Regions from separate parts of the Roseixanthobacter pseudopolyaromaticivorans genome, predicted to be linked through region 2. Evidence: predicted binding sites of a transcription regulator. Region 2 holds the regulator's gene; each other region holds the start of a gene.

Region 1 (9,938 bases), 580 kb from region 2:
GGCCGGGGCGTCGGCGATATAGTCCAGCTCCAGCACCGGTTCCGGCACAAGACCGGCCGCCGCTATGGCGGCCAGATAGCCCTGGTGGCGCAGGCGCGAGCGGTCGGACGAGGAGAAGCGCCCGGCGATGAACAGGATGCGCCGGTGCCCCTGGGCGATCAGCGCGGCGGTGAGCGCGCGGGTGGCGCCGGCATTGTCCACCGTCACGGCGGGGCGGGGAATGCGCTGCGGTTCGTTATAGACCAGCACATAGGGGATGCCCTCGGCATCCAGCATGTCGAGCGTGGGATTGGCATCGGGATCGGCGACGGTGAGCACGAGGCCGGCCACGCTCTGGGCGACGAGGGTATCCACCACGCTGCGCTCGCGTTCGGGATCGTAATCGGTGGCGGTGACCAGCAGCGCATGGCCGCGCACCCGCGCTTCCGCCTCGATGCCGGCGACGGAGCTGGCGAACACCGGGTTGGTCAGGCTCGGGATCACCACGCCGATGGTGCGGGTGCGCAAAGTCTTGAGGGAACGGCCGATCTCGCTCGGGCGGAAGCTCAGCTCGGCGATGGCCGCGCGCACCCGGGCTTCCGCCTCCACGCTCGCCCGCGCCGTACCGTTGATGACACGGCTGACGGTGGCGATGGAGCAGCCGGCGCGCTCGGCGACGGTGCGGATGGTGACTGTGCGCGCCACGGCGGCTCCGGAGTATGTAACCGTTTACACGGCTCTCCTAGGGCCCCGATGTTACAGCCGTATGACGTGACGCCGCGCAATGCGATAAGGAGGTGCGTGTGCAACGGTGTACGCAACGGCAGGATCAATCCAAGCGATGCGTTTACCCAAGATCAAGGTGGACCGGCTCTACAAGCAGATCGCGCAATCGCTGATCGAGCATATCGACAGCGGCGCTTTCAAGCCGGGCCAGACCTTGCCGGCGGAGCGGGAACTGGCGAAGCAATTCGGCGTCAGCCGCACCTCGGTCCGCGAGGCGCTGATCTTTCTGGAAATCGAGGGTCGGGTGGATATCCGCACGGGGCAGGGCGTCTATGTGCGCGACCCGGCGGCGGCCCCGGTGCCGGCGACGCAGGAGGCCGACCCACACGGTGCCGGCGCGGTGGAGCTTCTGGCGGCGCGCGAGGCGGTGGAGAGCCGCACCGCCGAGCTTGCCGCCCTCAACGGCTCCGAGGAGCAAAAAGCGGCGCTTCGGCGGGTGACGAAGGAATTCGACGAATACCCGGTCAATAACGAGGCCTTCCTGGCCCAGGACAAGCGATTCCACCTGCTGATCGCGGAGATGACGGGCAATCAGGTGCTCAAGGAGGTGGTCGAGTTTCTCTGGGACAAGCGCTATGGCGCGATGTTCAAGCAGCTCGAAGCCAACTACGCCGCCGACGAACTGCCGCTCGCGATGAACAAGGACCATCGGCAGATCGCCGAGGCGATCCTCGCCGGCGATCCTGCGGCGGCCGAAACCCGCATGCGCCGCCATCTTCAGAACGTCTATGCCCGCTTGTTCGACAAGGCCGGCGTGGCGGATAAATCTCCGCGCAGCAAGGCGCGATAGCCGCGCTCGTACGGCGAGGAGATGGGCGCCGCTATCGTGACCCCGCGGCCGCACCGGCCTTATGGGATGAAGCCTTGCGGGCGCCTTCCCACAGCCCATTCAGATACACGGCGCCGAGGGCGCGATCATGAAGGCCGTAGCCGGGCCGCCCGGTTTCGCCCCAGATCATCCGTCCATGGTCCGGCCGGAAATAGCCCGTGAAGCCGGTCTCGAAATACGCCAGCACGATCTCCGCCATGTCGAGCGAGCCTTCGGAGGAAAGATGCGCAGTCTCGAAGAAGCTGCCGTCCGGCTGCGCCTTTACGTTGCGCAGATGGGCAAAGTGAATGCGGCCTCGGCCGCCGAACGTGCGCACCATGGCCGGAACGTCGTTTGAAAGGTCCGCGCCGAGCGACCCCGAGCACAGGGTCAGGCCATTGGCCTTGTCGTCCACCGCATCGAGGATGCGGGCGAGGTCCGCGTGGTTCTTGACGATGCGGGGCAGGCCGAAGATCGGGCGCGGCGGATCGTCGGGGTGGATCGCCATCAGCACGCCCGCTTCCTTTGCTGCCGGAATCACGCGCTGAAGAAAATAATTCAGATTTTCCCAGAGCTTGCCCTCGCTCACATGGGCATATTCGTCCAGAAGAAAGCGCAGTTCCTCGGGCGCATAGCTGGCGTCCCAGCCGGGCAGGCGAATGCCCTCGCGCGGGTCGATGCGGCTGATGGCCTGCGCGTCGAAGGCGAGGGTGGTGGAGCCGTCGGGCAGTTTCATGTCGAGCGTGGTGCGGGTCCAGTCGAACATGGGCATGAAATTGTAGCAGACCACCTTCACCCCGGCCTTGCCGAGGCGGGAGAGGGTCTCGCAATAATTGCCGATCAGCCGGTCGCGGCCGGCCTTGCCCAGCTTGATGTCCTCATGCACCGGCACGCTCTCGATGACCTCGAGCTGAAGCCCGTGCGCCTCCGCCTCGTGCTTGAGACTGACGATCCGCTCAAGCGGCCACGCCTCGCCCACCGGCACGCCATAGACGGCGGAAACGATGCCGGACATGCCGGGGATCTGGCGGATGTTGGCGAGGGTGACGGCATCGTCCTCCCCATACCAGCGGAACGTCATCTTCATGGCGGCCTCCCGGCTGCGGTCGCGGTCCATTCCGGGGACTGGTACAGTGGCTGGACCAGTGGCGCAACGAATCCGAAATGCGGTTTCGATCCGGATTTCGTCACGGAAGAGCGGCAGATGAATTTCGGCTCGCGAACTTTCACCGAATATTAGCGATAAGCGCCCGAATTTGATGAGAACATATTGCGAACATCGAACAAAACAGGTACGAAACCGGGGTAGCGAATAATCCTTGCACGCGGCGGAGAGCACAGCGATGACTCAGTCCACACTCAGACTCGTCGAAGGTTCCTCCATGGATAAGACGAAAGCGCTCGACGCCGCGCTCTCACAGATCGAGCGGCATTTCGGCAAGGGCTCGATCATGCGGCTCGGAAAGAGCGGCAAAGCCATTGAAATTGAAAGCATTCCTTCCGGGTCCCTGGGGCTGGACATCGCGCTCGGCATCGGCGGGTTGCCGCGCGGGCGGGTGGTCGAGATCTTCGGCCCCGAATCCTCCGGCAAGACCACGCTGGCGCTGCATACCGTTGCAGAAGCTCAGAAAAAGGGCGGCGTCTGCGCCTTCATCGACGCCGAGCACGCCCTCGATCCTATCTATGCCCGCAAGCTTGGCGTAAACCTGGACGATCTCCTTATTTCTCAACCGGATGCGGGCGAACAGGCGCTCGAGATCTGCGACACGCTGGTCCGCTCTGGGGCCGTGGACGTGTTGGTCGTCGATTCGGTCGCGGCCCTGACCCCACGCGCCGAACTGGACGGCGAGATGGGCGACAGCCAACCCGGCATGCAAGCCCGCCTGATGAGCCAGGCCCTGCGCAAGCTGACCGCGTCCATCTCCAAGTCCAACACCATGGTGATCTTCATCAATCAGATCCGCATGAAGATCGGCGTGATGTATGGCTCTCCGGAGACCACGACCGGCGGCAACGCCTTGAAATTCTATGCCTCCGTCCGCCTCGACATCCGCCGCATCGGGATGATCAAGGAGCGCGACGAGGTGATCGGCAACCAGACCCGCGTCAAGGTCGTGAAGAACAAGCTGGCTCCTCCGTTCAAGCAGGTGGAATTCGACATCATCTATGGCGAAGGCGTCTCCAAAACCGGGGAGCTGCTCGATCTTGGGGTTCGCGCCGGCGTGGTCGAAAAGTCCGGCTCGTGGTTCTCCTACGACAGCCAACGTCTTGGCCAGGGGCGCGAGAATGCCAAGGCGTTCTTGAAGCAGAATGTTGAAGTCGCGGGGCGAATCGAAGCTGCGGTGCGCCAGAATGCGGGCCTGATCGCCGAGCAGATCCTCGCCGGTTCCCCCGAGGAAGATTCTGCCGAGGTCGCCGAGGACTGAGTGTCCGCGTTAAGTTCCGGTTAGAGAAGGCGGGGCTCTGCTCCGCCTTTTTTATGCGCGCGAAGCCATTAGCCCCGCCTCGGCGCTTAAGATATGCGAATGATATATCGTGCCGGCCGGAAGGCATCGAAAACGCTTTTCTGGACAAGCGGAAACGGCATCGTTAAACGATCTTCGCTTATGCATCGCGGCTTTGGCGTTTGTCCGAGCCCATGTGAGAACCGACGCTGCGCCCTTCCGCGCGTTGGGGGAAATCCAGTCAAGGGTATGGTGGCCGGCACATGAGCGGCGTGAATGAGATCCGGTCGACCTTTGTCGATTATTTCGTGAAGCAGGGCCATGAGGCGGTTCCCTCCTCGCCCCTGGTGCCGCGCAACGACCCCACGCTCATGTTTACCAATGCGGGGATGGTGCAGTTCAAGAATGTCTTCACCGGCATGGAAAAACGTCCGTACTCGCGGGCGGTGACCTCCCAGAAGTGCGTTCGCGCGGGCGGCAAGCACAACGATTTGGACAATGTCGGCTACACGGCGCGGCATCACACCTTCTTCGAAATGCTGGGTAATTTCTCGTTCGGCGACTATTTCAAGGACCGCGCCATCGAGCTGGCCTGGAACCTCGTGACCCGTGAGTTCGAGCTGCCGAAAGACCGGCTCCTCGTCACGGTCTATTCCGAGGACGACGAAGCACACGCTTTGTGGAAGAAGATCGCCGGACTGCCGGACGACCGCATCATCCGCATCTCGACCTCCGATAATTTCTGGGCAATGGGCGATACCGGCCCCTGCGGCCCGTGCTCGGAAATTTTCTTCGATCACGGCGCTCACATCCCCGGCGGTCCTCCGGGCTCAGCGGACGCCGACGGCGATCGCTTCATCGAGATCTGGAATCTCGTGTTCATGCAGTATGAGCAGCTGCCGGGCGGAGAGCGCCTGTCGCTGCCGCGTCCCTCGATCGATACCGGCATGGGGCTCGAGCGCATTTCCGCCCTGCTGCAGGGCACGCACGACAATTATGAAACCGACCTCATGCGGGCGATCATCGCGGAGGTCGCGGAACTCACCGGCGTTTCGCCGGACGGGCCGCAGAAGGCGAGCCATCGCGTCATCGCGGACCATTTGCGCGCCTCGGTGTTCCTTACCTCTGACGGCGTGCTGCCTTCGAACGAGGGGCGAGGGTACGTCCTGCGGCGGATCATGCGGCGCGCCATGCGCCATGCTCAGCTTCTCGGTGCGCGGGATCCGCTCATGCACCGCCTGGTGCCGATCCTGGTCCGGGAAATGGGCCGTGCCTATCCTGAGATTGTGCGGGCTGAAGCGCTCGCAACGGAGACACTGCTGCTCGAGGAGCGCCGGTTCCGCCGGACCCTGGAACGCGGTCTGCTGATCCTGGAAGAGGAAAGCGCCGGCCTCACCAGTGGGGCGCGGTTTCCCGGCGACGTGGCCTTCAAGCTTTATGATACCTATGGATTCCCGCTTGATCTGACCGAGGACGCGCTACGCGGTCGCGGAATTCATGTGGATACCGACGCATTCAAATCCGCCATGGAGCGGCAGAAAGCGGATGCGCGCGCCGCGTGGCAGGGGTCCGGCGAGGCAGCCACGGATGCTGTCTGGTTTGCCTTGCGGGAGCGCGAGGGTGCCACCGAGTTCCTCGGCTATGACACGGAACGTGCCGAGGGTGTGGTGCGGGCTCTGGTCCGCGATGGTGCCGAGGTCAGCGAACTCAAGGCAGGTGAGCAAGGGCTGCTCGTGGTCAACCAGACGCCCTTCTATGGTGAGTCCGGCGGGCAGGTGGGCGACAGCGGCCGCCTGGCGGCCGAAGGCGGCGTCTCGGCCGATATTCTCAACACCCAGAAGAAGCTCGGCGACCTGTTCGTCCACGATATCGTCGTGAAGGAAGGCGTGCTGCGGGTCGGGGCACCGGTTTCGCTGTCAGTGGATCATGACCGGCGGTCCGCCATTCGGGCAAACCATTCGGCGACCCATCTGCTGCATGAGGCGCTGCGGCGCGTGCTGGGCGACCATGTGGCTCAGAAGGGGTCGCTCGTGGCGCCTGATCGCCTGCGCTTCGACTTCAGCCATCCCAAGCCCCTTTCGCCGGCCGAACTGGCCCAGGTGGAAGATATCGCCAACACCTACGTGCTGCGGAACGAGCCCGTCGACACGCGGCTCATGGCGGTTGACGAGGCCATTGAATCCGGCGCCCGTGCACTCTTCGGCGAGAAATATGGCGACGAGGTGCGCGTCGTCTCCATGGGCATGGACCCTGGCAATGGCGCACCTTATTCCGTGGAGCTGTGCGGCGGCACCCATGTGTCGCGCACCGGCGATATCGGCATCGTGTCCATCGTTTCGGAAGGCGCGGTGGCGTCCGGCGTGCGGCGGCTTGAGGCGCTGACCGCCACTACGGCCCGCCGCCATCTGAATGCGGCCAATGCGGCTCTCCAGTCGGCATCCGCGAGCCTGAAAACGGTGCCGTCTGAGCTGGATGCGCGGATCCTCGCTTTGGTCGAGGAGCGGCGCAAGCTGGAACGTGACCTCGCTGACGCCCGCAAGCGCCTTGCCATGGGCGAGGCGGGTGGCGAAGAGCCGGTGCGCACCGTCGGCGACGTAAAGCTGATGGCTAAGCAAGTCGCCGGCATTGAACTCAAGGACCTCAAGGGCCTTGTCGATGAAGGCAAGAAGCGACTTGGCTCCGGCGTGGTCGCCATCGTCGGTGTCACCGAGGACGGCAAGGCGGGCCTGGTGGTGGGAGTGACCGCCGACCTCGTCGCCCGATTTGATGCACAGAAGCTGGTGCGCGCCGGCGTCGAAGCGCTGGGTGGCAAAGGCGGCGGCGGCCGGCCCGACATGGCGCAGGGCGGCGGTCCCGACGCGGCCAAGGCGGATGCGGCCCTGGCGGCCATTGAAAGCGCACTGGCGGGGTGAGTCCGCGCCGATGCGCCGGCAGGGTTTGCAGCGAGACGGCAGCGGTTCCGCGTGAGCTTTTCTGATCACGAGCCGCTTGGGGGCACCGGGTGGTGTCTCGCGCCTTCGCTTTCGTCAGGTCTTTGCGGGTCCGCTCGGAGGGAACCTCGGCGCATGCGATGCGGCGATTGGGCATCGTGCCGCTCAAGTTTGCCTTTGTGAGTGCGCCTGACATCGTGCCACGATGGGTCGTCGGGCTTTAGAGTCCCTCCACCCGAGGGTCCGCGACGCCAAGCTTGATGGGAGAACCTGCCCCTGATGCCGGCCGCAGGGCAGAAGCCGCCACCTATGCTGTTTCTTTGGCGCCTGCCGCGGCACGCCTTGCGCAAGCGCGTGTTCGCCATTCTGGAGCGCGATGCCGTCCGCGATCCCACGGCGCAGATCGTGCACGCTATTCTGATCGTGCTCATTCTCGCAAATACCTTCGCCGCGATCGTCGAGACGGTGCCAAGCATCGGCACGCCCTACCTGTCGGGCTTGCACCTGTTCGAGCTGGTCTCGTTCGTGGTGTTCGCGGTTGAATACGGCCTGCGTCTGTGGGCAGCGCCCGAGAACCCGCGTTTTCGGGGGATGCGATCGTCGCGCGCGCGGCTGAGTTATGCCGCGACCCCAGCGGCTATCATAGATTTGCTGGCGGTCATGCCGTTCGGCCTTCTGCTGCTGCTGAACGCTGACCTGCGCATATTCGCCCTGTTTCGGCTCGTGCGCTTCATGAAGCTCGCGCGCTATTCACCCGGCATCGCTTCGCTTCTGGAAGCCATCCGGATCGAGCGGCATGCGCTGGTCGCCTGTCTGGGCATTATCGGTGCGGTGGTGCTGCTGGCCGCGTCTGTGATGTATGTGGTGGAACATGAGGCGCAGCCCGACAAGTTCGGGTCCATCCCGCTAGCCGCCTGGTGGGCGGTGGTGACGGTGACCACCGTCGGTTATGGGGATGTCGTGCCGGTCACGCTCGCGGGCCGGATGGTGGCGGGCGTCACCATGATAACGGGCTTGGTCATGATCGCCCTGCCGGTGGGCATCATCACCTCAGCGTTCGCGGATGTGATCCGCCGCCGCGAGTTCGTGGTGAGCTGGGGCATGGTGGCCCGGGTGCCACTGTTTGCCGAATTGGATGCGGCGGGAATCGGCGAGATTCTGCGCCTCCTCTCCTCGCACACGGCTGAGCCCGGCGAAGTTCTCATGCGGCGGGGCGATGTCGCCCGCTCGATGTTCTTCATCCTCTCGGGCGAGGTGCAGATCGAGCTGGATTCAGGCCCGTTGCGCCTGGGCGAGGGGCATTTCTTCGGGGAGATGGCCTTGCGCACCGGTCGGCTAAGGAGCGCCACGGTGCGGGCACTCTCGCGCACGCAATTGCTGATCCTGGAAGGAAAGGATTTTACCGATTTGCTGGCTCGGCGACCGGAAATCGCAGATCGCATCGCCGACCTCGAGCATCGCGAGGAAGCGCCCCATGCGCTGCGGCCACGCGGCGATATTTCGCCGGAAGAACTCGACGAGGCGGACCGCCAACCCTCATCGGACGCGTGACGGGGACGGGGCGCCGCGCGGCGCCCCGTCCGTTAGCTTCTCAGGCCGCCATGGCCTTGGTGAGGTTGTCGGAAACCTTGTCGAGGAAGCCGGTGGTGGAGAGCCACTTCTGGTCGGCGCCGACCAGCAGGGCCAGATCCTTGGTCATATCGCCGGCTTCGACCGTGTCGACGCACACCTTCTCCAGCGTATTCGCGAACTTGGCCAGTTCGTCATTGCCATCGAGCTTGGCGCGGTGGGCGAGGCCCCGCGTCCAGGCGAAGATGGAGGCGATGGAATTGGTGGAGGTTTCCTTGCCCTTCTGATGCTCGCGATAATGGCGGGTCACGGTGCCGTGAGCGGCTTCCGCTTCCACCGTCATGCCATCGGGAGTCATGAGCACGGAGGTCATGAGGCCGAGCGAGCCGAAGCCCTGGGCCACGATGTCCGACTGCACGTCGCCGTCGTAATTCTTACAGGCCCACACGTAGCCGCCGGACCACTTGAGCGCCGAGGCGACCATGTCGTCGATCAGGCGATGCTCGTAGGTGAGCTTGCGGCTCTCGAACTCTTCCTTGAACTCGGCGTCGTAAATCTCCTGGAAGATGTCCTTGAAGCGGCCGTCATAGGCCTTCAGGATCGTGTTCTTGGTGGAGAGATAGACGGGGTAATTGCGGTTGAGACCGTAATTCAGCGAGGCGCGGGCGAAATCGCGGATCGATTCGTCCAGATTGTACATGGAGAGCGCGACGCCGGCGCCCGGGAACTTGTAGACTTCCTTCTCGATCTTGGTGCCGTCCTCGCCCACGAAGGAGATGGTCAGTGTGCCCTTGCCGGGCACCTTGAAATCGGTAGCGCGGTATTGGTCGCCGAAGGCATGGCGGCCGACGATGATCGGCTGAGTCCAGCCCGGCACGAGGCGGGGCACATTCTTGCAGATGATCGGCTCGCGGAAGATGACGCCGCCGAGGATGTTGCGGATCGTGCCGTTGGGCGACTTCCACATTTCCTTCAGGTTGAATTCCTTCACGCGCGCTTCATCGGGCGTGATGGTGGCGCACTTGACGCCAACGCCATGCTTCTTGATCGCTTCGGCAGCGTCGATCGTCACCTGGTCATTGGTGGCATCGCGATTTTCGACCGAGAGATCGTAATATTCCAGGTCGATATCGAGATAGGGGTGGATCAGCTTGTCCTTGATGTACTGCCAGATGATCCGCGTCATCTCATCGCCGTCGAGTTCGACGACAGGATTTGCCACCTTGATCTTCGCCATGTGGACGACCTTTCGGGGCGCTCTGAGAGCGTAAAGAGGGTCTATGGGAGATGCCGTATCGGCCCGCGCCCCGCTGGCGCCGCCGGCATCCCGCCCAGGCGAGGCCGCTATAGCATTCACGCGCCAGAAGAAGAAGCGCGTGACACCTCGACTTTGGCCGTGCCCACGGGCTAGAGAGCCGTTAA
Region 2 (9,938 bases):
ACAGCGAGTTCCGGGCGCTCTATGACATCGCGCCGGACGAATCGGTCGTCGGGCTGACGCTGATCGACATCGTGAAGCGCGCCTGGGTTAAGGCGGGCACGGTGGGCCGGGCCGTTGAGGTGGCCGTGCTCGACAATATTCGTTTCGCCGGTGCGCCGTTCGAGGTGGAGCTTCCGGGTGGACGCTGGCGCCGGGTCATCGCGCGGCGCACCGCCAGTGGCATCGGCTATTTCACGCATTCCGACATCACGGTGCTCAAGCGCGCCCTGGCCGACCTCTCCGCGATGGCGGCCACCGATGGGCTCACCGGGCTGCCGAACCGCCGGCGATTCGACGCCGCGCTCGAGGAAGCCTGGCACCGCTGTTGCCGCGAGCGCGCGGCGATTTCGCTGCTGCTCGTCGACATCGATCATTTCAAGTCGGTGAACGATCGCTTCGGCCACGTGGTCGGCGACAATTGCCTGCGCCGTACCGCCTTGATCGTCCAGGGCGCGGTACGCCAATCGATCGATCTTGCAGCGCGTTTCGGCGGGGAGGAATTCGCGGTGCTGCTGCCGAATTCCACACAGGAGGGCGCGGTCACCGTCGGCCGGCGCATCCGTGCCTCCATGGCCCATGAGCCGTGGACCGAAATCCATCCCTATCTGAAGTCCGTCACCGCGAGCATCGGCGTATGCTCCGCCGGCAATGCTGCGGATCTCACCGTTGCGGATTTCATGCGCCACGCCGACGAGGCGCTCTATCGCGCCAAGAACGGCGGCCGCGACCGGCTCGAACTCCACGTCGTCTAGAACGACGGTCGTGCCGAACTGGCGATGCGGAACCGTTAAATTGTGATGGTGGTGAGCCCGTCGGGATTCGAACCCGAGACCCCATGATTAAAAGTCACGTGCTCTACCGGCTGAGCTACGGGCTCACTGGGCATGGGTGTTAGGCCGCGCGGGCCGCAGGGTCAAGGTGGCTAAGGGAAACTGCCTGTGCGCGGCGGTGCTCGGGCGCCCTATTACCGCGTTGCGGTATTGACCGCATCCCGCGCCCGCGCGCACCATCCGGCCGAGAGGGAGGCTCTTCATGCCCGTCATCAACCGTCTCGCCGAAGCGGCGGACGAAATCACCGCCTGGCGCCAGAAACTCCATGAAACACCGGAGCTGCAATACGATTTGCCCGTGACCTCGGCGTTCGTGGCCGAGCAATTGCAGGCGTTCGGCTGCGATGAGGTGGTCACGGGGATCGGCCGCACCGGCGTTGTGGGCGTGATCCGCGGCAATGGCGGGGCGGGGCGCACCATCGCGCTGCGGGCGGATATGGATGCCTTGCCGATTCTGGAGCGCACCGGCGCCGTCTATGCGTCCAAGACGCCGGGAAAGATGCACGCCTGCGGCCACGACGGGCACACCGCCATGCTGCTGGGCGCCGCCCGGCACTTGGCTGAAACGCGCAACTTTGCCGGCACCGCCATCATGGTGTTCCAGCCCGCGGAAGAAGGCGGAGCAGGCGGCCGCGCGATGGTGCAGGACGGGCTGATGGAGCGGTTCGGCATCGACGAGGTTTACGGCATGCACAATCTGCCGGGCCTGCCGGTGGGCTGCTTCGGCATCCGCGAGGGGGCCATCATGGCCTCCGCCGACCATGTCGAGATCACCATCGAGGGCAAGGGGTCCCACGCCGCAAAGCCCCATGAGGGGGTGGACGTGGTGCTGACCGGCGCCTCCATCGTCACCGCCTTGCAGCAGGTGGTCGCGCGCAATTTGGACCCGTTGGATTCGGGCGTGGTGTCCATCGCCATGTTCCACGCCGGCGATGCGGACAATGTTCTGCCGCCGAGCGCGCAGCTCACGGGCACTTTGCGCAGCCTCTCGCCCGCCGTGCGCCTGCAATTGCGCGAGCGGGTGCAACAGATTGCGGAAGGCATCGCCGGGGCGTTCGGCGCCGAGGCCAAGGTGCGGTTCGTCGAGGGTTATCCCGTCACCATGAACCATCCGGCCCAGGCCGCCTTCGCGCAAAAGGTGGCGGAAGAGGTCGCCGGCGCGCCGCAGGTTAATGGCGCCGCCCCGCCGCTCATGGCGGCCGAGGATTTCGCCTATATGCTGGAAGCACGGCCCGGCGCCTATATTTTCGTGGGCAACGGGCCGAGCGCCGGCCTGCACCATCCGGCCTATGATTTCGCCGATGCGGCGATCCCGTTCGGGGCGTCCTATTGGGTGCGCCTGGTGGAAACCGCGCTGCGGGCGGCGTGAGCGGTGGCGCTGCCGCCTTCCCCGGTCACTTCGCCCCGGTCACTTCGCCTTGCGCAGGCGGAATTCGAGCACCCCGGCTTCCACCGTGCGCCCTTCGAACATATCGCCCGTCTGCTGGGCGATATGGGGAATGTCGATGACCGACATCGGGTCGGTGCAGGTCACGATCAGCAGGGTTCCCGGCGCGAGGGTCGCCAGCGCCTTGCGGGTGCGCAAGGCGGGTAGGGGGCATTTCAGCCCCTGGAGGTCCAGATGCACCTCGCACGGGCCAGCCTGCGGCTCCTCCACCGGCGATTTGCGCGGGAACGGGCCGATCACGCGGCCTGCTCCTTGAGCCGGGCGAGGCTTTCTTCGCGCCCGAGCACCGAGAGAACGTCGAAAATGGGCGGCGAGGTGGTGCGCCCGGTCAGGGCGGCCCGCAGCGGCTGGGCGACCGCCCCGAGCTTGACGCCGGCCGTCTCCGCATAAGCGCGCACCACCGCTTCCGTCGCCGGCACGGTCCACTCGGCAGCGGCAAGCGCCGGCAGGAGTGCACCAAGATGGGCGCGCGCCTCCCCCGTGAGCAGGGCGCTTGCCTTCTCTTCCAGCGGCAGGGGGCGTTCGGCGAAGATGAAGCCGGCATTGTCCAGCAATTCCACCAGCGTCTTCGCCCGCTCCTTCAGGCCGGGCATGGCGGCGCGCAGCTGCGCCTTGTGCTCCGGCGTCATCTTGGCCAGCCGCTCCGCGCCATCCGGCAGATAGGGGATGAGGGCCATGACCGCATCGAACAATTCATCGTCCGTGCTCGCGCGGATGTAATGCCCGTTGATGTTTTCCAGCTTCTGGAAATCGAACCGCGCGGCCGAGCGGCCCACATGGTCGAGATCGAACAAAGCGATCATTTCCGCGGTGGAGAACATCTCCTGGTCGCCATGGCTCCAGCCGAGGCGCACCAGATAATTGCGCAATGCCGCCGGCAGGTACCCCATGGCCCGGTAGGCATCGACCCCGAGCGCGCCGTGCCGCTTGGACAGCTTGGCGCCGTCCGGCCCGTGGATGAGGGGAATATGGGCCATTTCGGGCACCGGCCAGCCGAGCGCGCGATAGATCTGAGTCTGCCGCGCGGCATTGGTCAGGTGGTCGTCGCCGCGGATGATGTGGGTGACGCCCATGTCATGGTCGTCCACCACCACGGCCAGCATGTAGGTGGGGGTGCCGTCGGAGCGCAGCAGGACGAGATCGTCCAGGTCCTTGTTGGGGAAGGTGACGGTGCCCTGCACCAGATCGTGGATTACGGTCTCGCCATCCTGCGGCGCGCGCAAGCGGATCACCGGCTTGCGATCCTTCGGCGCCTCGGAGGGGTCGCGATCGCGCCAGCGGCCGTCATAGCGCGGCGGGCGGCCCTCCTTGCGGGCGGTCTCGCGCATCTCCTCCAGCTCTTCCGCCGTGGCATAGCAGGGATAGGCATTTCCCAGCGCCACCATCTGCGCCACCGCTTCCTGGTGCCGCGCGACGCGGGCGAACTGATAGACCGTGTCTCCGTCCCATTCGATGCCGAGCCAGGTCAGGCCGTCGAGGATCGCGTCGATGGCTTCCTTCGTGGAGCGCTGGCGGTCCGTATCCTCGATGCGCAGCAGCATCTTGCCGCCCTTGGCGCGGGCATAGAGCCAGTTGAACAGGGCGGTGCGGGCGCCGCCGATGTGCAGGAAGCCCGTGGGAGAAGGAGCAAAGCGCGTAACGATCTCTGACATGAAGGTCCGCCGAAAAGGGGTCTGGAGCGGGGCGGGCGTGCCGCCGGGATGCTGTGTGCACCGCCGGCATATGGCGCGCGGGCGGCGCCCGTGTAGCATAGGCGCGCGCGTTGGGGAACGCGGGGGCATGGCGGGCACATCAAACACTGGCGAGGAGGACCCGCCGCGCACGGAGATGCGCGGCGCGCGCGCTGCTGTCTGGGGCGCGGCGCAGGCTCTGCCGCGTCCGCGTCCGTTCGGTGCTCTGGGCGATCTGCGGGAACGCCTGCTGGCGGGTCTTGCCGCAGACATCCGCGCCGAGGCGGAGGCGGGGCGGCTGGTGTTGTGGCTGCCGGTGCTGTTCGCCGCCGGCATCCTGCTGTATTTCGGCGCCGATCAGGAGCCCTCCCTCCTCGCCGGCCTCCTGCTGACGGCGGCGCTGCTGGCCGCGACGCTGGCGGCGCGGGCGCACGTGTTTTCCTTCGCCGTGCTCGCGGGCGCGACGGCTCTTGCCTGCGGCTTCACCCTGGCATGTCTCCAGACCGCCCGTATCACGCGGCCGATCCTGATCCCGCCGGCGGGCAGCGTGCGGCTGACCGGATTTGTGGAGCACCTCGAGAAGCGGGCGAGCGCTGACCGCATCCTCCTGCGCGTCGAGACGGCGCAGGCCAAGGGGCTGGATTTCAAGCCCGAGCGGGTGCGCCTTTCGCTGCCGCGCGGTTCGGCACCGACGGTGGGCACCGGCATCGCAGTTTCCGCGCGCCTTCTGCCCCCGCTTGGGCCGGCGATGGTCGGCGCTCACGATTTTGGGCGCGCGCCCTGGTTCGCGGGGATCGATGCGGTGGGCTTTGCCCTCGGCCCGCCAAAGACGACAAACCTCGCGCAGGCCCCGCCGCTCTCGGTGCGCGTTGCCTCGCTGGTCCACACGGTGCGGGTCGCGCTCGCCGCGCGCATCCGCCTGGTGTTGAGCGGCACCGCCGCCGATATTGCCGTGGCGCTCGTGACGGGCGATCGTTCCTCCATCGCGCCGGCGGTGGAGGAGAGCATGCGCCTGTCCGGCCTCACCCACGTGCTGTCGATCTCGGGGCTGCACATGGCGCTGGTGGCTGGAACGCTGTTCGCGCTGGTGCGCGGGCTGCTGGCGCTGTTCCCGCCCTTGGCGCTCGGCGCGCCGGTTAAATCCCTGGCTGCGCTCTGCGCGCTGATCGGCAGCGCGCTTTATCTCGTCCTGTCGGGCAACGATGTCGCCGCGCAGCGCTCGTTCCTCATGCTGGGCCTAGTGTTGTTGGGCGTGATCGTCGGACGCGCCGCACTGACTTTGCGCAGCGTCGCGGTGGCGGCGGTGCTGGTGCTCGCGGCGGCGCCGATTTCAGTGCTCGACCCCGGCATGCAGATGTCGTTTGCCGCCACGCTCGCTCTGGTGGCCGCGTTCGAGCGGCTGCGGCCGTTGCGCCTCGGATGGACGGCCGAGGGTCGCGTCGCGCATGTCGCGCTCAAAGCGGCGCTGTTCGTGGGCGGCCTTGCGATGACCTCCCTTGTCGCCGGTCTTGCCACCGCGCCTTACGGAGCCCTGCATTTCCAGCGCATCGGAGCCTATGGCCTGCTTTCGAATCTCGCGGCCATGCCGGCCGTGAGCTTCCTGGTGATGCCGTTCGGCCTGCTCGGGGTGCTGCTGCTGCCGTTCGGCCTGGATTCGTTAGCATGGCCGGTCATGGGGCTCGGCCTCGACATCATGGTGGGGGTTTCGGACAAGGTGGCCGCACTGCCGGGTGCGGGCCTGCGGACCGACTGGTTCAACCCGCCCTCGGTTCTCGCGGCGAGCCTTGCCCTGCTGTGCCTGTGCTTGCTGCGCGGGCGGCTTGCGGCAATCGCCGTCTTCCCGGCGCTGGTGGCTCTCGCGCTCGGTGGCGCGGCGCCACGGCCGGACATTCTTATCGCACCGAACGGGCGCACGGTGGCGGTGCGTGGCGGCGACGGCAAGCTCTCGATCCTCGGGGCCAGCTCGAACCGGATGGTGGCAGAGCAATGGCTCAGCCGCGAGAGCGATACGCGCACGGCGCAATCCGAGGGGTTGGAGAATGCCTTTCGCTGCGACCCGCTGGGCTGCACGGCAACGACGCCCGGCGGCATCCTCGCCGTCTCACGCCGGCCGGAGGGGCTGGAGGCGGATTGCCTCAACGCGGCGCTCGTCGTGACCCCACACCCCGCTCCCAGGAAATGCCCGGCGAAGGTGATTACACCTGCCGACATGGCCCATACCGGCACGCTTGCGCTGTTCAGGGCCCCAGACGTACCGTCGTCCCCGGCGGGATGGCGCATCGTTCCGGCGCGCTCTCCCCGTCAGCAACGCCCGTGGATGCCGCCTTTGCCTCCGGTGGCCGCCGAGGGCGAGGAGGGACCGGGCGCTGCCGGACAGATGCAGGACGACGCCGCGCGCTGACGATCGAAATCGGCAGGGCTGCCCGCCCTCAATAGCGGCGCATCAGCCCGACCAGCCGGCCCTGCACCCGCACGCGGTCAGGTCCGAAAATCCGGGTCTCATAGGCGGGATTTGCCGCTTCCAGCGCGATGGAAGCGCCTTTCTTGCGCAGGCGCTTCAATGTGGCTTCCTCGTCATCCACCAGGGCGACGATGATGTCGCCCGTCTCGGCGCTGTCGCATTTGCGTATCAGCACGGTGTCGCCGTCCAGAATGCCGGCCTCGATCATGCTGTCGCCGCGCACTTCCAACGCGAAGTGCTCGCCCGTGCCCAGCATTTCCGGCGGCACGTTCAAGGTGTGGCTGCGGGTTTGGATTGCGGAAATGGGAGAGCCGGCGGCGATGCGGCCCATGACCGGCACGGTCACGGTGGGCGAACTCTCCTCGTCCTCCACCGGCGGGCGTACGCGGCCGAGGCTGCCTTCGATCACACTGGGGGAAAAGCCGCGCCCGCCTGAGGATGCGGCGCGGCTCGCGGCGAGGCCGGGGGCGGCGCTGTCCGGCAGGCGAACCACTTCCAGCGCCCGAGCGCGATTGGGAAGACGGCGGATGAAGCCGCGCTCTTCCAGGGCCGTGATCAGCCGATGAATGCCCGACTTGGAGCGAAGGTCGAGGGCTTCCTTCATCTCGTCGAAGGAGGGCGGGACGCCGGTTTCCTTCAGGCGTTCATGGATGAAACGCAACAGATCGTATTGCTTGCGCGTCAGCATGGTCTCACCCGTCCCCATCCCGCTTCCGGTTCGGCAGCGATGACCCGCAGGAGATCACCAAAACCGAAACAAATCATGAACAAGCATTAGCTGTTCCTTTTGTGTTCTGCAAGGGTGAACATCGCGTTAACGGTATTTCAGGAGGGCAATTGCAGGATCTGGCAGGGGTCCCCGATCGCGCCGGCCGGCGCAAAGGCGGGGCGGATCAACAGGCAATCGGCCGTGGCAAGGGTGGTCAGCATGGCGCTGTCCTGGATCGGCAGCGGGTTTGCAACCAATGCTCCGTCGGGCGCGAACGACAGGGTCGCGCGCATATAATCGACGCGGGAATCGTTGGCCTTCACCGGGCAGCCAAGACGCGCCGCGCGCAAAGGCTGGCCATGGGCGGCACCCTGGAGCGCATTCAACAGGGGAATCAGGAACAGCACGGCGCCGACATAGGCGGAAACCGGATTGCCCGGCAGGCCAAGCACGCGCATGCCCTCGCGCGCACCGAACATCAGCGGCTTTCCGGGCCGCAGCGCGATCCGATGGACGGTGAGCGTCACGCCCTCGCTCCGCAGGGCCGGCACGATCAGGTCATGCTCGCCAACAGATGCCCCGCCGGAGGTGACCAGCACGTCTATTCCCGATTCGGCGGCCGAGCGGATGGCGGCGCGGGTGGCCTCCAGCGAATCGCCGACGAGCCCCAGATCTACGGCTTCGGCACCGTGTGCACGGGCGAGGGCGGCGACGCCGTAGACATTTGAAACGACGACCTCGGAGAGGGCGCCGCTGCCTTGGCCCGGACGAACCAGTTCATCCCCGGTTTGCAGGATGCCCACCTTGGGGCGCGCATGGACGCGCAGAACGGGATGGTCCGCTGCGGCCGCCAGCATCACGTCGCGGTCGCTCAGGCGTCGCCCGGCGGGCAGGATCAGGCTGTCGGCGGGAAAATCGAACCCGGCCTTGCGCACGTTGCGCAAAGGCGCGGTGGGTGCGGTGGTGGTGAGAAAGTCACCGTCCCGCTCCACATTCTCTTGGATCACCACCGTGTCCGCGCCCGCGGGCAGCAGGGCGCCGGTGAAGATGCGAACCGCTTCGCCGGTCGCAATCGCTCCGGGAAACGGGCGCCCGGCGGCGGATTCCCCGATCACCCGCAAGGTTGCGGGAACATGCGCGATGTCTGAAGCCGCCACCGCATATCCGTCCATGGCGGACATGTCGGCCGCCGGTTGGCTTCGGCGGGCCCACAGATCGGCGGCGAGCACGCGGCCCGTCGCCTCGGCGACTGGCACGGACTGCGCAGACAGGGGCACGACGCCGGCCACCACGAGCGCGAGGGCCTCTTCCACCGGCATCAATGCCATGTCGCCTGCTCCGAATTCTATTTCTGGCTCGGGCGCCTTAGGCGTCGTCGGCGCGCCATTCGCCGGAGCGTCCGCCCGCTTTCTCCAGCAGGCGAATCCCCTCGATGCGCATGCCGCGATCAGCGGCCTTGGCCATGTCATAGATGGTCAGGCAGGCGAGGGAAACCGCCGTAAGCGCCTCCATCTCCACCCCGGTCTGGCCGCTGGTCTTGACGCGGGCGCGCACGACGAGGCCGGGGAGGGTCGCATCGGGCTCGATTTCAACTTCCACCTTGGAAATCATCAGCGGATGGCAAAGTGGAATAAGCTCGTGGGTGCGCTTGGACGCCATGATGCCGGCGATCCGGGCGACGCCGAGCACGTCGCCCTTCTTGGCATTGCCCGAGAGGATCAGCTCCAGCGTCGGCGCCGCCATCACGACCCGCCCCTCCGCCAGGGCCTCGCGCGTGGTCACCGCCTTTTGCGAGACGTCGACCATATGGGCCGCGCCCGAGGCATCGAGATGGGTCAGCTGCGCCATGTGGCTATTTCGCCCGCGTCCAGGTCTGGGTCTCGCAGAATGGCACCACGACGCAACCGCGCACCTTCAGCGTGTTGTCGCCGGCAAGGCTCAGCGAGGCGCTATAGGTCTTGCCGTCGTCGGGATTGTAGATCTGTCCGCCGGACCAGTTGCCACCGCTGCCGGTGAAGCCCTGGAGGATCAGCAGGCCCTTAAGGGTTCGCCCGCGCAGGCTGGCATTGGAATTCTTGGAATCGGTGAGGCCGGGATTGGTCTTGATGTCGTCCGAGGAGACGAGGCGGCCGCACACGGATCCGCCACAGGGCACGATTTCCACCACGCCCTGGTCAGTGGGCGTCAGCCACGTGCCGGTCACGTCGGCGGCTAAAACAGGCGATGCCAAAACGGACAGCACCGCCACCATCAAGGGCACCTTACGCATTGTCCCCTCCCGAAAATCCATGCCCGGAAGATTCGCGATCCCGGAACGCGCGGCACTATGGCAGAGGTGCCTTTGCGCAGCCAGCAGCCGAGCGGGATGGTCGCCACGCTCTTTACAGCGGTTCACCTGTCAGGCGGCAAGAAGCGTACGCGTCGCGGATGCGACATCGCTTTGCCGCATGAGGCTCTCGCCGACGAGGATTGTGCCGATGCCGATGCCGGCGAGGCGCGCCACGTCCTGCGAGGTGAAGATGCCGCTTTCGCCGATGCAGATGCGGTCCTTCGGCACCCGTGGGGCGAGGAGTGCGCTGGTGTCCAGCGTGGTCTCGAAGGTCCGCAGATTGCGGTTGTTGATGCCGACCAGCGTGCAGGGCAGGGCAAGCGCGCGATCCAGCTCTTCTGCGTCATGGACTTCCACGATGGCGTCCATGCCATAGGCGGTCGCCGCGTCCAGCAGGTCGCGGGCCAACGCGTCATCGACGCCGGCCATGATGATCAGGATGCAATCGGCGCC
Region 3 (9,938 bases), 2.3 Mb from region 2:
GCCGACATCACCGCCTTCCGCACGCTCGACGATGCGGACCTCGCCGGAAAGACCGTGCTGGTCCGCGTCGATCTCAACGTCCCCATGGACGGGGACCGCGTGACCGACGACACCCGCATCCAGGCCATCGAGCCGACGGTGCGGGACATCACCCGCAGCGGCGGGCGCGCGATCCTGATTTCCCATTTTGGCCGCCCCAAGGGCCGCGACGAAAGCCAGTCCCTGGCCGCAGTGATGCCGGCGGTGCGCGAGCGGCTCGGCGCCGCGGTGCGCTTCGCGGGCGAATGCGTCGGCCCGGAAGCGGAAGCCGCCGTGGCCGACCTGCCGGCGGGCGGGGTGCTGGTGCTGGAGAACACCCGCTTCCATGCGGGCGAGGAAAAAAACGCGCCGGATTTCGTCAGCGCGCTCGCGGCGCTCGGCGACGTCTATGTGAACGACAGCTTCTCCACCGCCCATCGCTCCCACGCCTCCACCGAAGGCCTGGCCCACAAGCTGCCGGCCTATGCCGGCCGGGCCATGCAGAGCGAGATCGAGGCCCTCACCAAGGCGCTGGAAGCGCCCGAGCGCCCCGTGCTCGCGGTGGTGGGCGGCGCGAAGGTCTCCACCAAGCTGGAATTGCTGGGCAATCTCTGCCGCAAGGTGGACGTGCTGGTGATCGCCGGCGGCATGGCCAACACCTTCCTGGCCGCGCAAGGCCATGCGGTGGGCAAGTCGCTGTGCGAGCATGATCTCGCCGACACCGCCCGCGACATTCTGGAAAAGGCCAAGGCCCGCGGCTGCGAGATCGTGCTGCCGGTGGATGCGGTGGTGGCGAAGACCTTCGCCGCCCATGCGCCCCATCGCGTCGCCGACATCGACGACGTGGCCGCCGACGAGATGATCCTTGATGCCGGTCCGGCCACGGTCGAGCTGGTGAAGCGCAAGCTCGGCACGGTGAAGACGGTGGTCTGGAACGGCCCGTTCGGCGCGTTCGAGCTGGCCCCGTTCGATGCGGCGACGGTGGCGGTGGCGCAGGCCGTCGGAAAAGCCACCACCGAGGGGCGGCTGATCTCGGTCGCCGGCGGCGGTGATACGGTGGCGGCGCTGAACCACGCCGGTGCGGCCGACGACTTCTCTTATGTCTCGACGGCCGGCGGTGCGTTCCTGGAATGGCTGGAAGGCAAGGCGCTGCCGGGCGTGGAGGCGCTGCGCCGTTGAGGCGTGTTTGCTAAAATCGTTTCCAGGGTCAAATCGGCCGCGAAAAGCGGCTTTTCAGATGGGTGGACGAAATGATGACGGCTGAGCTTGACGCGATCGCGCAGAAAATGGTGGCCGACGGCAAGGGCATCCTGGCCGCAGACGAGAGCACCAGCACCATCAAGAAGCGGTTCGACGCCATCGGCGTCGAGAACACCGAGGACAATCGCCGCGATTATCGCGAGCTGATGTTCCGCACCAAGGAAGCGATGCAGGACTACATTTCCGGCGTCATCCTGTTCGACGAGACCATCCGCCAGAAGGCCAAGGACGGCACGCCCCTGGTGCAGCTGATCCAGGATGCCGGCGCGATCCCCGGCATCAAGGTGGACGCGGGCGCCAAGCCCCTCGCCTTCTGCCCCGGCGAGACCATCACCGAGGGCCTCGACGGCCTCGGCGGCCGGCTGAAGGAATATTACGACCTCGGCGCCCGCTTCGCGAAGTGGCGCGCGGTGATCGACATCGGCGCCGGCATCCCCACCTACACCGCCGTGCGCGCCAATGCCCATGCGCTGGCCCGCTATGCGGCCCTGTGCCAGGAAAACAAGATCGTCCCGATCGTCGAGCCGGAAGTGCTGATGGACGGCGACCACGGCATCGACCGCTGCTACGAAGTCACCGAATGGGTCCTCAAGACCGTGTTCGAGGAGCTGTATTACCAGCGCGTGCGCCTGGAAGGCATGGTGCTGAAGCCCAACATGATCGTGCCGGGCAAGAAGGCCCGCACCCAGGCCTCGGTCGAGGACGTGGCGGAAAAGACCGTGCGCGTGCTCAAGAGCTGCGTGCCGTCGGCCGTGCCGGGCATCGCCTTCCTCTCCGGCGGCCAGTCGGACGAGGACGCCACCGCCCATCTCGACGCCATGGTGAAGCTGGGCGGCCTGCCCTGGAAGCTCACCTATTCCTACGGCCGCGCCCTTCAGGCCGCGCCGCAGAAGGCTTGGTCCGGCAAGGTGGAAAATGTCGGCGCCGCGCAGGCCGCCTTCACCCACCGCGCCCGCATGAATTCGCTCGCCGCCCTCGGCCAGTGGACCAGCGCGCAGGAACAGAAGGCCGCCTGAGCCTCTGCCTACGTCCGTTGAAAAAGCCCGTCCCCGCATTGGGGGCGGGCTTTTTTCGTGGCGCGCGGAGGAGATGAGAGGGACAAGGCGGGTGGGAAACTCCCGGAAACGCCTTCGCGACCCCCTCAGCGGCGGGCGGCGCTTGCTTTTTCCCGGCCACTCGGACTAGAGCCTGATCCGATCAGGTTGAAACAGCCTGATCGGTGAATCAGTCTCTAAGCATTTATGAGAGAACGCGTTATCCGGTCAGCTTGCGATGCCAGCTGACGGCGCGTGCTCTAGCCATCCTGCACGGTCGCAGTGCGTCGGCCGTGTTTTCGCCCGCTTCTTGGCAGACCGATCGGACCCATGTCGAACACACAGCAGGCGCAAGGCGCCCGGCTCATGCTGATCCTTCCCGCCGCGCCGGCCCTGGGCCGCAGCGCCGTCGCCGCGCGGGTACGCGCCGGAGACATGGCCGCCGTCATCGCCCGCATGGGCGAGGGCAAGGGCGAGAAGGACCGGCTGCGCGGCCTGATGGCCCCGGTGCAGGAAGCGGATGCCGCCCTGATCGTCGATGGACGCGCCGATGTGGCGATCGACATCGACACCGACGGCGCCCATCTCTCCAGCGTCGCGGCGCTGAAGAAAGCCATCGGCACCCTCAAGCCGGCGCGCATCGCGGGCGCGGGCGGCCTCACCTCGCGGCACGACGCCATGGAGGCGGGAGAGGCCGGCGCCGATTACGTGCTGTTCGGCGGCTGGGAGGCGGATGCCCCGCCGTTCGAGGATGTGCTCGACATGATCGCCTGGTGGGCGGAAGTGTTCGAGGTGCCCTGCGTGGGCGTCGCCACCTCCGCCGAGGAGGCGGAGCAACTGGCCCGCGCGGGCGCCGATTTCATCGCTTTGTCGGGCGACTGGATCACCGGCGCCGATGCGGAAGCGCGCATCGGCGAGATCGCCGCCCGCATCGCAGCGGTGGAGACCGCGCCTTGATGCGGTTGCCCGTGGTGCGCGATATCTTCCGGGCCGAAACGCGCCGGCAAAGCGCAGGCCTGTTCCGGGGCCGGAGCCTGGCGCTGCGCGCCGGCGCGGCTGCCCTTTTGCTGGTCGGCCTCGCCGCGCCGCTGTGCGCGCAGCCGCAGACCGGGCAGAAGCCCCCTGCCGCGGGTGCGGCCGGCGCCAAGAGCGGCAACGGGGCCAATGGCGGCAAATCCGCGCCCGCCCCGGCGGCGCCACCGGCCGCAGCCGCACCCGCCCCCGCCCCGAGCGGCCCCGTGGACGTGGCCTTCGGCGCCTATCAGGCGGGCAATTATCTCACCGCCTATAAAGAAGCCATGAAGCGGGTCGAGGCGGGCAACGACCCCGCCGCCATGACCCTGCTCGGGGAATTATATGCCCGCGGCTATGGCGTGCCCTACGATCCCGCGAAGGCGACGCAATGGTACGAGCGCGCCGCCAAGGCCGGGTCGGGAAACGCCATGTTCGCGCTCGGCATGATGAATCTGACCGGACAGGGCAAGGCGGTGGATGAAACCGCCGCGCAGAAATGGTTCGAACAATCGGCCAAGGCCGGCAATCCGGCCGCGGCCTACAATCTCGGCCTGATCTATCTCCAGGGGCGCGGCGTCACGCAGGATTTCACCAAGGCGGCGACCTATTTCAAGCAGGGCGCCGACGGCGGGGTCGCGGATGCCCAATATGCCCTGTCGGTGCTGCTGAATGCCGGCAACGGCGTGCCTGTCGACAAGGCGGCGGCGATCAAATATCTGACCGCCGCCGCCCAGCAGGATCACGTGACCGCGCAGGTGGAACTCGCCATCGCCACCTTCAACGGCAATGGCGTGCCGAAGGATGAGGCGGCGGGCGCGGCCTTGTTCCGCAAGGCCGCCCTCGCCGGCAATGCGATCGCCCAGAACCGCTATGCCCGCGTGCTTTCGGTGGGACGCGGCGCACCGCAGAACAAGGTGGCCGCCGCCGCCTGGCACATGCTTGCCAAGGCGCAGGGGCTCGGCGATCCCTATCTGGACGGGGTGGTCGAGAGCCTCTCGCCCGAGGATCGCAAGAAGGCGGAAGACGTCGCCCACAAATGGATCGCCCTGACACCCAACGCGGTCCAGCCTTGACGCGGCCTTGCGGGACGGGCAGAGGATCGCCCTCAATTCAATTGACGGTCGCACGCGCGGCCTCCTTATTGCAGAACCGGCCTGGAGCGGAGCGCCTTCGCGCCGCCGGGTCTGCGCCCTCACAGCGGCATGGCCGGCCCATCGTCCCCGACGGACGGCGCCGGCGCCCATGCCGCATGGCAGCAATGGTTTTTCGAAAAATGATCCGCTCTCCGCTCATCACCGTCATGGTCCAGGCCGTCCGCAAGGCCGCGCGCGGCCTCACCCGCGATTTCGGCGAGGTCGAGAATCTCCAGGTATCGGTGAAGGGCCCGGCGGATTTCGTCTCGGCGGCGGACCGCAAGGCCGAGGAGATCCTGTTCACGGAACTCTCCCGCTCCCGTCCCGGCTTCAGCTTCCTCATGGAGGAGCGTGGCCGGGTGGAAGGCACCGATCCGGCCAATGAGTGGGTCATCGACCCGCTCGACGGCACCACCAACTTCCTGCACGGCATTCCCCTGTTCGCCATTTCGGTGGCGCTGGTGCGCAACGGCGCGCCCTTCGCCGGCGTCATCTTCAATCCCGTGACCGACGAATTGTTCGTCGCCGAAAAAGGCCAGGGCGCCTATCTCAACGACCGCCGCCTGCGCGTCGCGGGACGCCGCAAGCTCGCCGAATCGGTGGTGTGCTGCGGCCTGCCCCACATGGGCCGGGGCGATCACGCGCGCTTCAACCGCGAACTCGCCAAGGTGCAGACCCAGGTCGCCGGCCTGCGCCGCACCGGCTCGGCCGCGCTCGACCTCGCCTGGGTGGCGGCGGGACGGTTCGATGCCTTCTGGGAGCGCAATCTCTCCGCGTGGGACATGGCGGCTGGCATTCTCCTGGTGCGCGAGGCGGGCGGCTATGTGTCCGATCTCGACGGCGGCGATCAGATCCTCGAGAAGGGCGACGTGATCGCCGGCAACGAGGACATGCGGCGCGACCTTCTGGCGCTTCTGAAGGCGGCCTGAGGCCCCATATTCCCGAGCGCTGGCCTGCGATTGCCGGCCTGCGGCGCGGTGCGCGGCGGGGGGACGCCGCCGCCCCGGCTTCGGTTGCGCCCTATCTTCGCACCGCTCCAATTTGCCCGGCCATGCGCCGGGCGCGGTTCCATTTGAACCGATGTGTGCCATAGTCCGTTGTCAGGGGAACGGCCTGCGGGAGCGAAAATGGCGCGTGTCGTTGATCCGTACGTAAAGGTGTCTTCTCCCCGCATCTTCCTGGTGCGGATGATCATCTTCCTCCTGCTCTGCGCCGCCCTCGCCGCGGTGCTCTACCAGCAGATCCAGGCCGCCTTCCTGAACAATCCGGGCCTCAATGCCGTGATCTTCGGCGTGCTGGCCTGCGGCATCATCCTCGCCATCCGCCAGGTATCGCGGCTGTTCGCGGAGGTGGAATGGGTGAATTCCTTCCGCCTCGCCGATCCCGGCCTCGCGGTTGCCCGCGCGCCCACCCTGCTCGCCCCCATGGCGGCGTTGCTGGGCGACCGGATGGGCCGCATGGCGATCTCCCAATCCACCATGCGGTCGATCCTGGATTCCATCGGCACGCGGCTCGACGAGGCGCGCGACACGGCGCGCTATCTCACCGGCCTGCTGGTGTTCCTCGGCCTGCTCGGCACCTTCTGGGGCCTGCTGGAGACCGTCTCCTCCATCGGCGGGGTCATCTCCTCGCTGGAGGTGCGACCCGACAGCGGCTCCATGTTCGATGAGATCAAGCGCGGCCTCTCCGCCCCGCTCGCCGGCATGGGCATTTCCTTCTCGTCCTCTTTGTTCGGCCTCGCGGGCTCGCTGATCCTCGGCTTTCTCGATCTCCAGGCCGGCCAGGCACAGAACCGCTTCTATACCGATCTTGAGGACTGGCTCTCCACCACGGTGGAGGATCTCGGCGATCCGGTCGGACCGATGCCGCGCGAGCGCATGCCGACGCTCTCCGCCTTGCCCCATGCGGGCGCGGCGGGTGTTCCGGCCGCCCTTCCCCTCGCCCTGCCGCCCCCGCCGCAGCTGGATGTGGCGCCTCTGGTGGATGCCATGGCGAAGCTGGAGCGCACGCTGAACGAGGCCGGCTCCCAGCGCGTCACCTCGGCGGTCGCCCAACTGGCCGAGAGCCTCCAGGGGCTCGTGACCCACATGCGCTCCGAACAGGCGCTGATGAAGCAGATGATCGAAGTGCAGACCGGCCAGCAGGAGGAATTGCGCCGCATCGTCGACCGGCTGGACCAGACCCTGGACACCTATGACGAGGACGCGCCGGGGCCGGGCCGCGGCGGCCGGGGGGCCTGAGCATGGCCCTCGGCCGGCGCAGCCGCGAGCGCACGATCGATTACTGGCCCGGCTTCGTGGACGCCTTGTCCACCTTGCTGCTGGTGTTCATCTTCCTGCTCTCCGTGTTCATGATCACCCAGTTTTTCCTGACCCAAGACATTTCGGGCAAGGACGACGCCATGCAGAAATTGCAGGCGCAGATCCGCCAGCTCACCGAGCTGTTGTCTCTGGAGCGGGCGACCGGGCTGACGGCGGAAGGCGAATTGAGCGCGCTGCGCGCCAATCTCGACGCCACCACCGCCGAGCGCGACCGCCTCAAGGGGCAGCTGAGCGCGGCCCCGGCGGCGCCCGACGCCTCGCGCGAACAGGCGCTGTCGCGCGAAGTGGACATCCAGAAGGATGCCGCCTCCCGCGCGCTTGCCCAGATCGAATTGCTGAACCAGCAGATTTCCGCTTTGCGGCGCCAGATGGCGGCGCTGGAAGAGGCGCTCAACGCCTCCGAGCAGCGCGACAAGGAGAGCCAGACCCGCATCGCCGACCTCGGCCAGCGGCTCAACGTGGCGCTGGCCCAAAGGGTGCAGGAGCTGAGCCGCTTCCGCTCCGAATTCTTCGGCCGCCTGCGCGAGATTCTCGGCAACCGGCCGGACATCCGCATCGTCGGCGACCGCTTCGTGTTCCAATCCGAGGTGTTCTTCGATCGCGGCTCGGCCACTCCGCGCCCGGAGGCCCTGCCCGCGCTCGACCAGCTCGCCGGCGCCATCCTCGATCTGGAAAAGCAGATCCCGCCGGATATTTCCTGGGCGCTGCGGGTGGACGGGCATACCGACAACCGCCCCATCTCGACCCCGCAGTTTCCCTCCAACTGGGAATTGTCGGCGGCCCGCGCGATCGCGGTGGTGCAGTATCTGATCGCCAAAGGCGTGCAGCCCTCTCATCTCATCGCGGCCGGCTTCGGCGAATACCAGCCCATCGATCCCGGCACCACGGACGACGCCCAGGCCCGCAACCGGCGCATCGAGCTGAAGCTGACCGAGCGCTGATCCCTCCCGAACGGCGCGCTTGACTCTCCCGCGCCGTTCCGGAATCTATAAGAACAAATAGGGAACACGCGAGCCTCTCACTGGCGAAAGCTGGCCGGCACGCACGTTCCCGCGAACCCCCGGCATTCAACACGGGCGGCCGCGCTTGCGCCGCTCGCGGGGATGCTGCCAGCGAAACGGACGGCCCATGTCCAATCCGAGCGCGACTCGCGCTGCGGGCGAGCTTGCGCGCCTGCGGCGCTGCATTTCCGCCATCGAGCGGGGGGCGAACGCCCCCTTGCCGGCGCGCGTGCCCGTGCCCTGGTCGGCGGGCGAGGCAGCGGATTGGGACGAAGACGATTGGGGACAGGAGAATTGGGGCGGCAATGACAGCCGGGACCATAAGGGCGGGGACTATGGCGACCTGAGTAAGGCCGGCCGGAAAGGAGACCAGACGCGGGTTCCTGACCAGAACGGAGCCGGCGCGCGGAACCAAGACGAGGACCAAGACCAAGACGAGGACCAGGCGCCCTTCGACGATCCCGGCCCCGACCTGTCCCCGCCGCGGCCGCTCCTGCCCCTCGGCCTCCTGCCCCTCGGCCTCCCGCCGCTGGACGCGGCGCTGGGCGGCGGGCTCACGCTCGGCGCGCTGCACGAGGCTGCGGCCCACGGCCCCGGCGCGGAAGCCGCCCTCACCGCCTTCGCCCTGGCGCTCGCGGCCCGCGCCGCCTTCCAGCTCTCGCGTCCGGTGCTGATGGTGCAGCACGAACTGGCGGAACGGGAAGCCGGAAGCCTCTATGCGCCCGGCCTTGCCGAACTCGGCCTGTGCGGCGGCGCGCTGGTCCTGGTGCGGGTGCGCAAGCCGCAGGACGTGCTGTTCGTGATGGAGGAGGGCCTCAAATGCGGCGGGCTGTCCGCCGTGCTCGGCGAAGTGGGCGCGCCCTTTCCCGAAGCCCTCACGGCGACCCGGCGGCTTTCGCTCGCGGCACGCGCCCACCCGGTGTTCGGCCTGCTGCTGCGCCAAAGGCCGGACCCCGCCGCCTGTGCCGCTTTATCCCGCTGGGTGATCGCGCCCGCCGTGAGCGCGCCGCGCGATTCCTATGGCGGGCTCGGCCTGCCGACCCTTGAGGCTGCCTTGATGCGCAACCGCCTCGGCCCGCTGGGACGCTGGACCCTGTCCCTGGACGGCCCGGCCTTCCTTTCGGCCGCGCCCACCCGCGCCGTTCCCCACCATCCCAGCCATGCGCGCGAGGCCGGATCATGACTGCACCTGCCGCGCCCGGCCGGCGCTATCTGTGCCTGTGGCTGAACCGCCTTTCCACCGACCGCATCGAGCGCAGCTTGCCGCCCGAGATGCGCGCGGCCCCGCGCGCCACCCTCATCGGGGAGAAGAGCGCGCTGCGGCTCGCCGCGCTCAACGCCGCCGCGCGCACTCGCGGCCTCGTGCCGGGCCTCTCCCTGGCGGATGCCCGCGCGCGCCATCCCGATCTTCAGGTGGCGGACCATGCGGCCGAGGCGGACGCGCGCCTGCTCGGCCATGTGGCCGATGCCTGCGAGCGCTATACGCCGCTGCTCGCCCTCGATGCCCCGGACACCCTGATCCTGGACATTTCCGGCTGCACCCATCTGTTCGGCGGCGAGCGCGCCCTGGTGGCGGATCTGCGCGCCCGCGTCGGCGGGCGGGGCTATTCCACCCGCGCCGCGATCGCCTCCACCATCGGCGCCGCCTGGGCGTTCGCGCATTTCGGCTCCCGCCCGGCCCTGGTGGCGGAAGAGGGCGCCGACCTTGCCGCCTTGCTCGCCCCCTTGCCGCTCGCCGCTTTGCGGCTGGAGGCGGGCGGTCTCGCCGCCCTTTCCCGGCTCGGCTTCACGCGCGTGGGCGATCTCGCGGGCAAGCCGCGCGCGCCGCTCACCGCGCGCTTCGGCGCCGACCTGCTGCGGCGGCTCGACCAGGCGAGCGGCCTTGCGCGGGAGCCCGTGGACCATCGCTTTCCCCCGCCGCGCTTCTGCGCCGAGCGCAGCTTGTCCGACCCCATCGAGCGCACCGAGGACGTGCTCGGCCTTGCCCATCACCTGGCGACCAAGCTGGCCCCCGCTTTGGAGCGCGCGGGCCAGGGCGCCCGGCATCTGGAGCTGGTCCTGTTCCGGGTGGACGGGCAGGTGACGCGGCTGAAGGTGGGCGCCAGCCGGCCGCTGCGCGATCCCCTCGCCATCCGCCGCCTGTTTGCGGAGAAGGTG

The links. Region 2 encodes LexA, which represses DNA repair genes until DNA is damaged. Its sites were predicted from a motif close to TGTTCNNNNTGTGTTCNG; they were not measured.
Region 1: the regulator LexA is predicted to act here: its motif matches at 2,835-2,852, upstream of recA (recombinase RecA).
Region 3: the regulator LexA is predicted to act here: its motif matches at 7,771-7,788, upstream of V5F68_RS20380 (ImuA family protein).

What each region holds. Positions count from the first base shown of each region.
Region 1 covers NZ_CM195539.1:1,513,094-1,523,031, forward strand. Annotated here, with positions in the region: gene V5F68_RS07305 (LacI family DNA-binding transcriptional regulator) at 1-684, opposite strand, end outside; gene V5F68_RS07310 (FadR/GntR family transcriptional regulator) at 821-1,555, shown strand; gene uxuA (mannonate dehydratase) at 1,587-2,660, opposite strand; gene recA (recombinase RecA) at 2,917-3,999, shown strand; gene alaS (alanine--tRNA ligase) at 4,281-6,929, shown strand; gene V5F68_RS07330 (cyclic nucleotide-gated ion channel) at 7,257-8,498, shown strand; gene V5F68_RS07335 (NADP-dependent isocitrate dehydrogenase) at 8,539-9,753, opposite strand.
Region 2 covers NZ_CM195539.1:2,088,644-2,098,581, reverse strand. Annotated here, with positions in the region: gene V5F68_RS10095 (sensor domain-containing diguanylate cyclase) at 1-791, shown strand, start outside; tRNA gene V5F68_RS10090 (tRNA-Lys) at 841-916, opposite strand; gene V5F68_RS10085 (M20 aminoacylase family protein) at 1,072-2,238, shown strand; gene V5F68_RS10080 (sulfurtransferase TusA family protein) at 2,278-2,556, opposite strand; gene gltX (glutamate--tRNA ligase) at 2,553-3,968, opposite strand; gene V5F68_RS10070 (ComEC/Rec2 family competence protein) at 4,096-6,387, shown strand; gene lexA (transcriptional repressor LexA) at 6,416-7,135, opposite strand; gene V5F68_RS10060 (molybdopterin molybdotransferase MoeA) at 7,273-8,484, opposite strand; gene moaC (cyclic pyranopterin monophosphate synthase MoaC) at 8,522-9,004, opposite strand; gene V5F68_RS10050 (DUF2147 domain-containing protein) at 9,009-9,425, opposite strand; gene trpC (indole-3-glycerol phosphate synthase TrpC) at 9,555-9,938, opposite strand, start outside.
Region 3 covers NZ_CM195539.1:4,348,657-4,358,594, forward strand. Annotated here, with positions in the region: gene V5F68_RS20345 (phosphoglycerate kinase) at 7-1,197, shown strand; gene V5F68_RS20350 (class I fructose-bisphosphate aldolase) at 1,269-2,294, shown strand; gene V5F68_RS20355 (thiamine phosphate synthase) at 2,643-3,269, shown strand; gene V5F68_RS20360 (tetratricopeptide repeat protein) at 3,269-4,399, shown strand; gene V5F68_RS20365 (inositol monophosphatase family protein) at 4,600-5,388, shown strand; gene V5F68_RS20370 (flagellar motor protein MotA) at 5,587-6,699, shown strand; gene V5F68_RS20375 (peptidoglycan -binding protein) at 6,702-7,721, shown strand; gene V5F68_RS20380 (ImuA family protein) at 7,909-8,964, shown strand; gene V5F68_RS20385 (Y-family DNA polymerase) at 8,961-9,938, shown strand, end outside.